DNA from 3 places in the Pseudomonas antarctica genome. Region 3 is predicted to be linked to each of the others. Evidence: predicted binding sites of a transcription regulator. Region 3 holds the regulator's gene; each other region holds the start of a gene.
What was found. Region 3 encodes FliA, which starts transcription of late flagellar genes. Its sites were predicted from a motif close to CTAAAGTTTNNNNNNNNNNNGCCGNTAA; they were not measured.
Positions count from the first base shown of each region.

Region 1: a site for FliA is predicted at 1,252-1,279, ahead of A7J50_RS05805 (flagellar protein MotY). Genes of this name have one in related genera too.
Region 2: a site for FliA is predicted at 808-835, ahead of A7J50_RS28440 (methyl-accepting chemotaxis protein). Genes of this name have one in related genera too.

Region 1 is NZ_CP015600.1:1,336,179-1,338,379, reverse strand. Features, by position in the region: gene A7J50_RS05810 (argininosuccinate synthase) at 1-137, opposite strand, end outside; gene A7J50_RS05805 (flagellar protein MotY) at 280-1,188, opposite strand; gene pyrC (dihydroorotase) at 1,345-2,201, shown strand, end outside.
Region 2 is NZ_CP015600.1:6,237,812-6,240,012, reverse strand. Features, by position in the region: gene A7J50_RS28445 (LysR substrate-binding domain-containing protein) at 1-757, shown strand, start outside; gene A7J50_RS28440 (methyl-accepting chemotaxis protein) at 935-2,201, shown strand, end outside.
Region 3 is NZ_CP015600.1:4,525,214-4,527,414, reverse strand. Features, by position in the region: gene fleN (flagellar synthesis regulator FleN) at 1-669, shown strand, start outside; gene fliA (RNA polymerase sigma factor FliA) at 666-1,406, shown strand; gene A7J50_RS20460 (chemotaxis response regulator CheY) at 1,578-1,952, shown strand; gene A7J50_RS20455 (protein phosphatase CheZ) at 1,971-2,201, shown strand, end outside.

The sequences.
Region 1 (2,201 bases), 3.2 Mb from region 3:
TCGACCTCTTCGCCCTGACCCAGGTCAGCGGTGAAGGTCACCACTTCACAGTTATAAGTATCCTGCAGCCACTTGAGGATCACCGAAGTGTCCAGGCCGCCGGAATACGCGAGAACGACCTTGTTTACGTCGGCCATGCCATCACTCCACGGGGTTGTACGGAAAGCCGTCGATTCTACCGACCAAAACCGTGAATTTACAGAGGCGCGACAGCAAATGAAGATAAAGCGACAGATTATGTCGAGCGGGCGACCGATGGTCGCACCTTATGAGCGCATTTTATGACGTGTGTGCAGGGTTGCTCGGGCCAGTCGCCTGAGGCGTCGGTTTCTCGGGGGCTGCCACCCGTTCGAGCTGAATATTCACGCGACGGTTACGCGCCCGGTTGGCGGCATTGGTATTGGGTGCCAGGGGATAGCTTTCACCGTGGAAACGCAGAGTGACCTGCGATTCCTGGATGCCGTTGGCCTTGAAGTAGTCCATGACCGCCAGCGCACGACGGCGTGAGACGTCGCGGTTGGTCAGGCGGTTGCCGCTGTTGTCCGAATGGCCATTCAACTCGATATGGTTGACCGTCGGATCGGCTTTCATGAACGCGACAATCACCGCCAGCTTCTTCTTGGCCGTCGCATCCAGCTCAATGCCACCACCGGGGAAGCCGACTTCGGTCTGTTTGACCTGATCGTAATTCATCGGCAACAGCTTGGTGGTACACAGTTGATAGTCGTTGTAGGCCTTGTTGAATTTCACTGGCAGCAGACGAATTTCCGAGTAGCCACCTTCGCGCCCGTAATGCCGCACAGTCGGGCTGCGCCCTTCCAGCAAGCCCATGAACAATCGCCCGGCCTGAGCCTGAGAGCTATTGAACAACACGTCGCCACTGCCGGCACGCACAGCGCCGAGGTTGATATCACCGCGGCCCGGCTGCCACGGGGCAGCGGCGGCCAACAAGGTCGCCGAGCCCGCGCCGAGTGCGCCACTGTAGGCTTTCAGACGAAATGTCGCCTGCTCGCCGGCCCGGCGCACGAACTCACCCGAACCGAAATCGGTGATCGGCTGGGTCAAGCGGCACTCGAACTGGTCGCCTTCCACCTTCCACTCAATATTCTCCAGACGTGTCTGAAACGTGAGGGCCATCGCAGGCAGGCTGGCGAACACACTGAGCAGGGCTAGATAATGCTGGCGCACGGGAGGCTCCACTGGTTTCTACAACACTTCAAAGCGTCATACGTCGTTAAGGCATACCTTGGGATATCGGTAGCGTCCTGCAAAACTTGATAGCGAGTGCCTGCAAGAGTCTTTTCCGGTAGCATTCCCACCAGATTGACCCGCCTGGAATCCCCAATGTCCGACCGCCTGACCCTGCTGCGTCCCGACGACTGGCATATTCATCTTCGCGATGGTGCTGCGTTACCCCAAACCGTGGCTGATGTAGCGCGCACGTTTGGTCGCGCCATCATCATGCCTAACCTGGTACCTCCGGTGCGTAATGCCGCAGAAGCCGACGCCTATCGCCAGCGTATTCTCGCTGCACGACCGGCCGGCAGCCGCTTCGAACCGTTGATGGTGCTCTACCTGACCGACCGCACCCAGCCTGAAGAAATTCGCCAGGCCAAGGCCAGTGGCTTCGTGCACGCCGCCAAGCTGTACCCGGCGGGCGCGACCACCAACTCCGATTCCGGCGTGACCAGTATCGACAAGATTCTGCCGGCGATCGAAGCCATGGCTGAAGTCGGCATGCCGCTGCTGATCCACGGTGAAGTCACCCGTGGCGATGTGGACGTATTTGATCGCGAAAAGATCTTTATCGACGAACATATGCGCCGTGTGGTCGAGCTGTTCCCGACCCTCAAGGTGGTGTTCGAACACATCACCACTGCGGATGCCGTGCAGTTCGTCACCGAAGCTTCGGCCAATGTCGGTGCGACCATCACCGCGCATCACCTGCTCTACAACCGCAACCACATGCTGGTGGGCGGGATTCGGCCGCACTTCTATTGCCTGCCGATCCTCAAGCGCAACACCCACCAGGTGGCGTTGCTCGATGCCGCCACCAGCGGCAACCCGAAGTTCTTCCTCGGCACCGACTCCGCACCCCACGCCCAGCACGCCAAAGAAGCCGCGTGTGGCTGTGCCGGTTGCTACACCGCGTTTGCTGCGATCGAGCTGTACGCCGAAGCGTTTGAACAGCGCAATTCCCT
Region 2 (2,201 bases), 1.7 Mb from region 3:
CAGCGGCCGAAACCTGCAACTCACCGAAGCGGCGCGCCTGCTGCTGCCCGGAGTACGTGAGGGCTTCGCTGCGCTGGAGCGGGCCTGCCATACCCTGAATGCCGAAGACGACATCCTGCGCATGAAAGCGCCGTCCACCTTGACCATGCGCTGGCTGCTGGCGCGGCTCAGCCGCTTTCGTGCGTTGCAGCCCGGCAACGAAGTGCAACTCACGAGTGCGTGGATGAGCGTGGATGAAGTGGACTTCAACCAGGAGCCTTTCGATTGCGCGGTCCTGTTGAGCTACGGGCATTTCCCGGCAGACTGGGAGGCCTGTTACCTGTTCCCTGAACTGCTGATCCCGGTGGGCGCCCCCAACCTGCTGGCCGATGGGCCTTGGGATGTTAATCGCTTGGCGTCCGCTGAGCTGCTGCACCCTACGCCCGACCGCCGCGACTGGCGCAACTGGCTGGAGCGCATGGGGCTGTCGTCGCAGGTGTCGCTCAAGGGTGGGCAAGTGTTCGACACCCTCGAACTGGGCATGATTGCAGCGGCGCGAGGGTACGGGGTGTCGATGGGCGATCTGCTGATGGTGGCTGAAGACGTCGCCCAAGGGCGATTGAGCCTGCCGTGGCCGACCGCCGTTGCCAGTGGGGAAAATTACTACCTGGTGTGGCCGAAAACCCGTCCCGGTGGTGAGCGCTTGCGCCGTTTGGCGGAGTTTCTGCAAGGTGAAGTGAACGCCATGGAGTTGCCCCGGGTTGAACGTCTGGATTGACGCGCTATCGAGCGTCCGTGCAATCGTTTGCGCGTTACCCCGGTGAATCGCTCAAGTATTACCCGCGCCCGCCGAAGTAGGGGTGTTGGAACCTTCGTGCACCAACGTTTCCCACCAGATAATTTGCCGAGCAGCGCTATGAGATCAGGATGATCCTGGCCTCGGCCAGGAGCTGTCATGTCTCAACCTCGCGCTCGGATCGCCTCTCAGTTAGGCCTCGCCTTGGCCGTAATTTTGGCTGTCGTTATTAGCGGCAGTACTGTTTTCGCCTTGCGTTCCCTCGACTCCGCCAACCTTGACACGCGCGAGGAACACCTGGCCAGCGAGGCGCGCCTGCTCGCTGACCAACTCAACACCTTCCACAGCACCTTGCGCGAGAGTACCCAGCGTTTGAGCGGGCTGTTTGAAAAGCGCTTTGGCGCGGGGTTGAGTGTGCGTGGCGAACAGCCGGTAGCAGTGGCCGGTGTGCAGACCCCGAGCCTGTTCCTGGGCAGCGACCTGTTGAACAACGATTTCGATGAGGTCGATGAGTTCAAGGACACTTCCGGCGGCGTGGCCACGGTGTTTGTGCGCAGCGGCGAAGACTTTATCCGCGTCAGCACCTCCCTGACCAAACAGGATGGCAGCCGCGCCATCGGTACGGCCCTTGACCACCAGCATCCGGCCTATCAACGCCTGCTGGCCGGGCAGAGTTATGTCGGCCGGGCTGTGTTGTTCGACCGCTCCTACATGACCCAGTACACGCCGGTGCGGGATGCGGCTGGCAAGGTGATCGCCGTGCTGTTTGTCGGCTTCGACTACACCGACGCCCAGAACGCCCAGTTCGACAACCTCAAGCGCTTCCGTATCGGCCAGACGGGTTCCCTGGCCTTATTGGACGAACAGAAACACTGGCTGGTGCCGCCGGCAGGTGTGCAGGCGCTGGACCAGGCGATCCCGGTGATGCTCGACCTGGCCAAAAAGCCAGGCAAAGGCCTCTTCTGGAGTGACAAAAACGAAGACTTCTACAGCGTCTCGGTGCCGTTTGAAGGCGGCCCGTGGGCGGTGGTGGCGAGCATGCCGAAGTCCGAAATCCGCGCGGTGACCTGGGCGGTGGGCATTCGGCTGGTGATTGGCAGTGTGCTGGCAATGTTGTTCGCTGTGGGCGCTGCGGTCTGGCTGTTGCGCAGTAAATTGCAGCCCCTGAGCGACCTGGTGCGCCAAGCCGAAGCCCTCGGTGCGGGTGATTTGAGTGCGCGCCTCAATGTGTCCAGCCATGACGAAATCGGCCAACTGGCCCGCAGCTTCAACCAGATGGGCGAAGCGCTGTCGACCATGGTTTCGCATATTCGCAAGGCGGCCGAGGAGGTCAACAGCCGAGCCCAGGCGTTGTCTGGCCTGTCTGGCGGTGCCTATGAAGGCATGGAGCAGCAGTCTGGCGAGATCACCAGTATGGCCGGCGCAG
Region 3 (2,201 bases):
GGGCTGACACCCAAACACACCCTTGCCGATGTGATCGAGGGCCGCTGCGAGCTGCGCGATGTGCTGCTGCAAGGTCCCGGTGGCATTCGTATCGTGCCGGCGGCCTCGGGTACCCAGAGCATGGTGCATCTGAGCCCGGCGCAGCACGCCGGCCTGATCCAGGCGTTCAGTGACATCGGCGACAACCTCGACGTGCTGGTGATCGACACCGCCGCCGGGATCGGCGAGTCCGTGGTCAGCTTCGTGCGCGCTGCCCAGGAAGTGCTGCTGGTGGTCTGCGATGAGCCCACCTCCATCACCGATGCCTACGCCCTGATCAAACTGCTTAACCGTGACTACGGCATGAATCGCTTCCGTGTGCTGGCCAACATGGCCCAAAGCCCGCAGGAAGGGCGAAACCTGTTCGCCAAGTTGACCAAGGTCACGGATCGCTTCCTCGATGTCGCCTTACAATACGTTGGCGCAGTTCCCTATGACGAGTGTGTGCGCAAGGCTGTGCAAAAGCAGCGTGCAGTCTATGAAGCGTTCCCTCGTTCGAAGTGCGCATTGGCGTTCAAGGCTATTGCCCAGAAGGTCGATACTTGGCCGTTGCCCGCCAACCCGCGCGGGCATCTGGAGTTTTTCGTCGAGCGATTGGTGCATCAGACGAGCGCAGGACCGGTGCTATGACAGCCAGCGGCTATAACCTTTACAAAAACTCGGCACGTGACAGCCAAGGCGAATTGATCGAGCGCTATGCGCCCCTGGTCAAGCGCATTGCCTACCACTTGCTGGCACGCCTGCCTGCCAGTGTACAGGTTGAAGACCTGATCCAGGCCGGCATGATCGGCCTGCTCGAAGTGTCGACCAAATACGACGCGAGCAAAGGCGCGAGTTTCGAGACGTATGCGGGTATCCGTATCCGTGGTGCGATGCTCGATGAAGTGCGTAAAGGGGACTGGGCGCCGCGTTCGGTACACCGCAACACGCGAATGGTCAGTGACGCAATTCGTGCAATTGAAGCAAAAACAGGTCGTGACGCTAAAGATCATGAAGTTGCGGCCGAACTCCAATTGAGTCTCGACGATTACTACGGGATTTTGAACGATACCTTGGGCAGCCGCCTGTTCAGTTTCGACGACCTGTTGCAGGACGGCGAACACGAAGGGCTGCACGAGGACGGCGCGAGTGCACATCTCGAACCGTCGCGCGACCTGGAAGATGAACGCTTCCAGGGGGCGTTGGCGGAAGCGATTGCCAATTTGCCTGAGCGTGAGCGACTGGTGTTGGCGCTGTACTACGACGAAGAGCTGAACCTCAAGGAAATCGGTGAGGTCCTGGGGGTCAGCGAATCGCGTGTCAGCCAGCTGCATAGCCAGTGCGCAGCCCGCTTGCGGGGGCGATTGGGAGAGTGGCGCGCGCGCTGACAGGCAGTGTGGGGATACTGCAGCGCAATTAGGCGAGAGGTGAAAAGCCTTTCGCGGGTTCGTTCCGTGGTACCCCTGGCAGTCCTTTTTGTGTAACGCCTGTTGATTGAAATGGCGCGTCCAGGTGCTGGGCGCGTTTAAGACTGCTTGGAGGTCGAATTGGACAAGAACATGAAAATCCTCATCGTTGATGACTTCTCAACGATGCGGCGGATCATAAAAAACCTGTTGCGTGACCTTGGGTTCACCAACACGGTCGAGGCGGATGACGGCCTGACGGCGATTCCTATCCTCAACAGCGGGAGCATCGACTTTCTGGTAACCGACTGGAACATGCCGGGCATGACCGGCATCGACTTGCTGCGTCACGTGCGCGCCGATGAAAAACTGCGCAGCCTGCCTGTGCTGATGGTGACCGCCGAAGCCAAGCGTGAACAGATCATCGAAGCCGCCCAAGCCGGGGTTAACGGTTACGTGGTTAAGCCATTCACTGCATTGGCCTTGAAAGAGAAGATCGAAAAAATCTTCGAACGCATCCACGGCTGATGCCACCACGGGGGAGCTATGGAGCATAAAGAATCATCGCAGGCAGACTTTGAGTCGACCCTGAAAAAGCATGCTCACCAGTTGGTCGAAAGCCTTGAAAAAGGCCAGTTCGGCGACGCGGTGCAGTTAATCCATGAGCTTAACCAGACCCGTGACCGCGGCCTGTACCAGGAAGTGGGCAAGCTCACACGCGAGCTGCACAGTGCGATCGTCAATTTTCAGATTGACCCGCACATGCCCCAGGCCGAA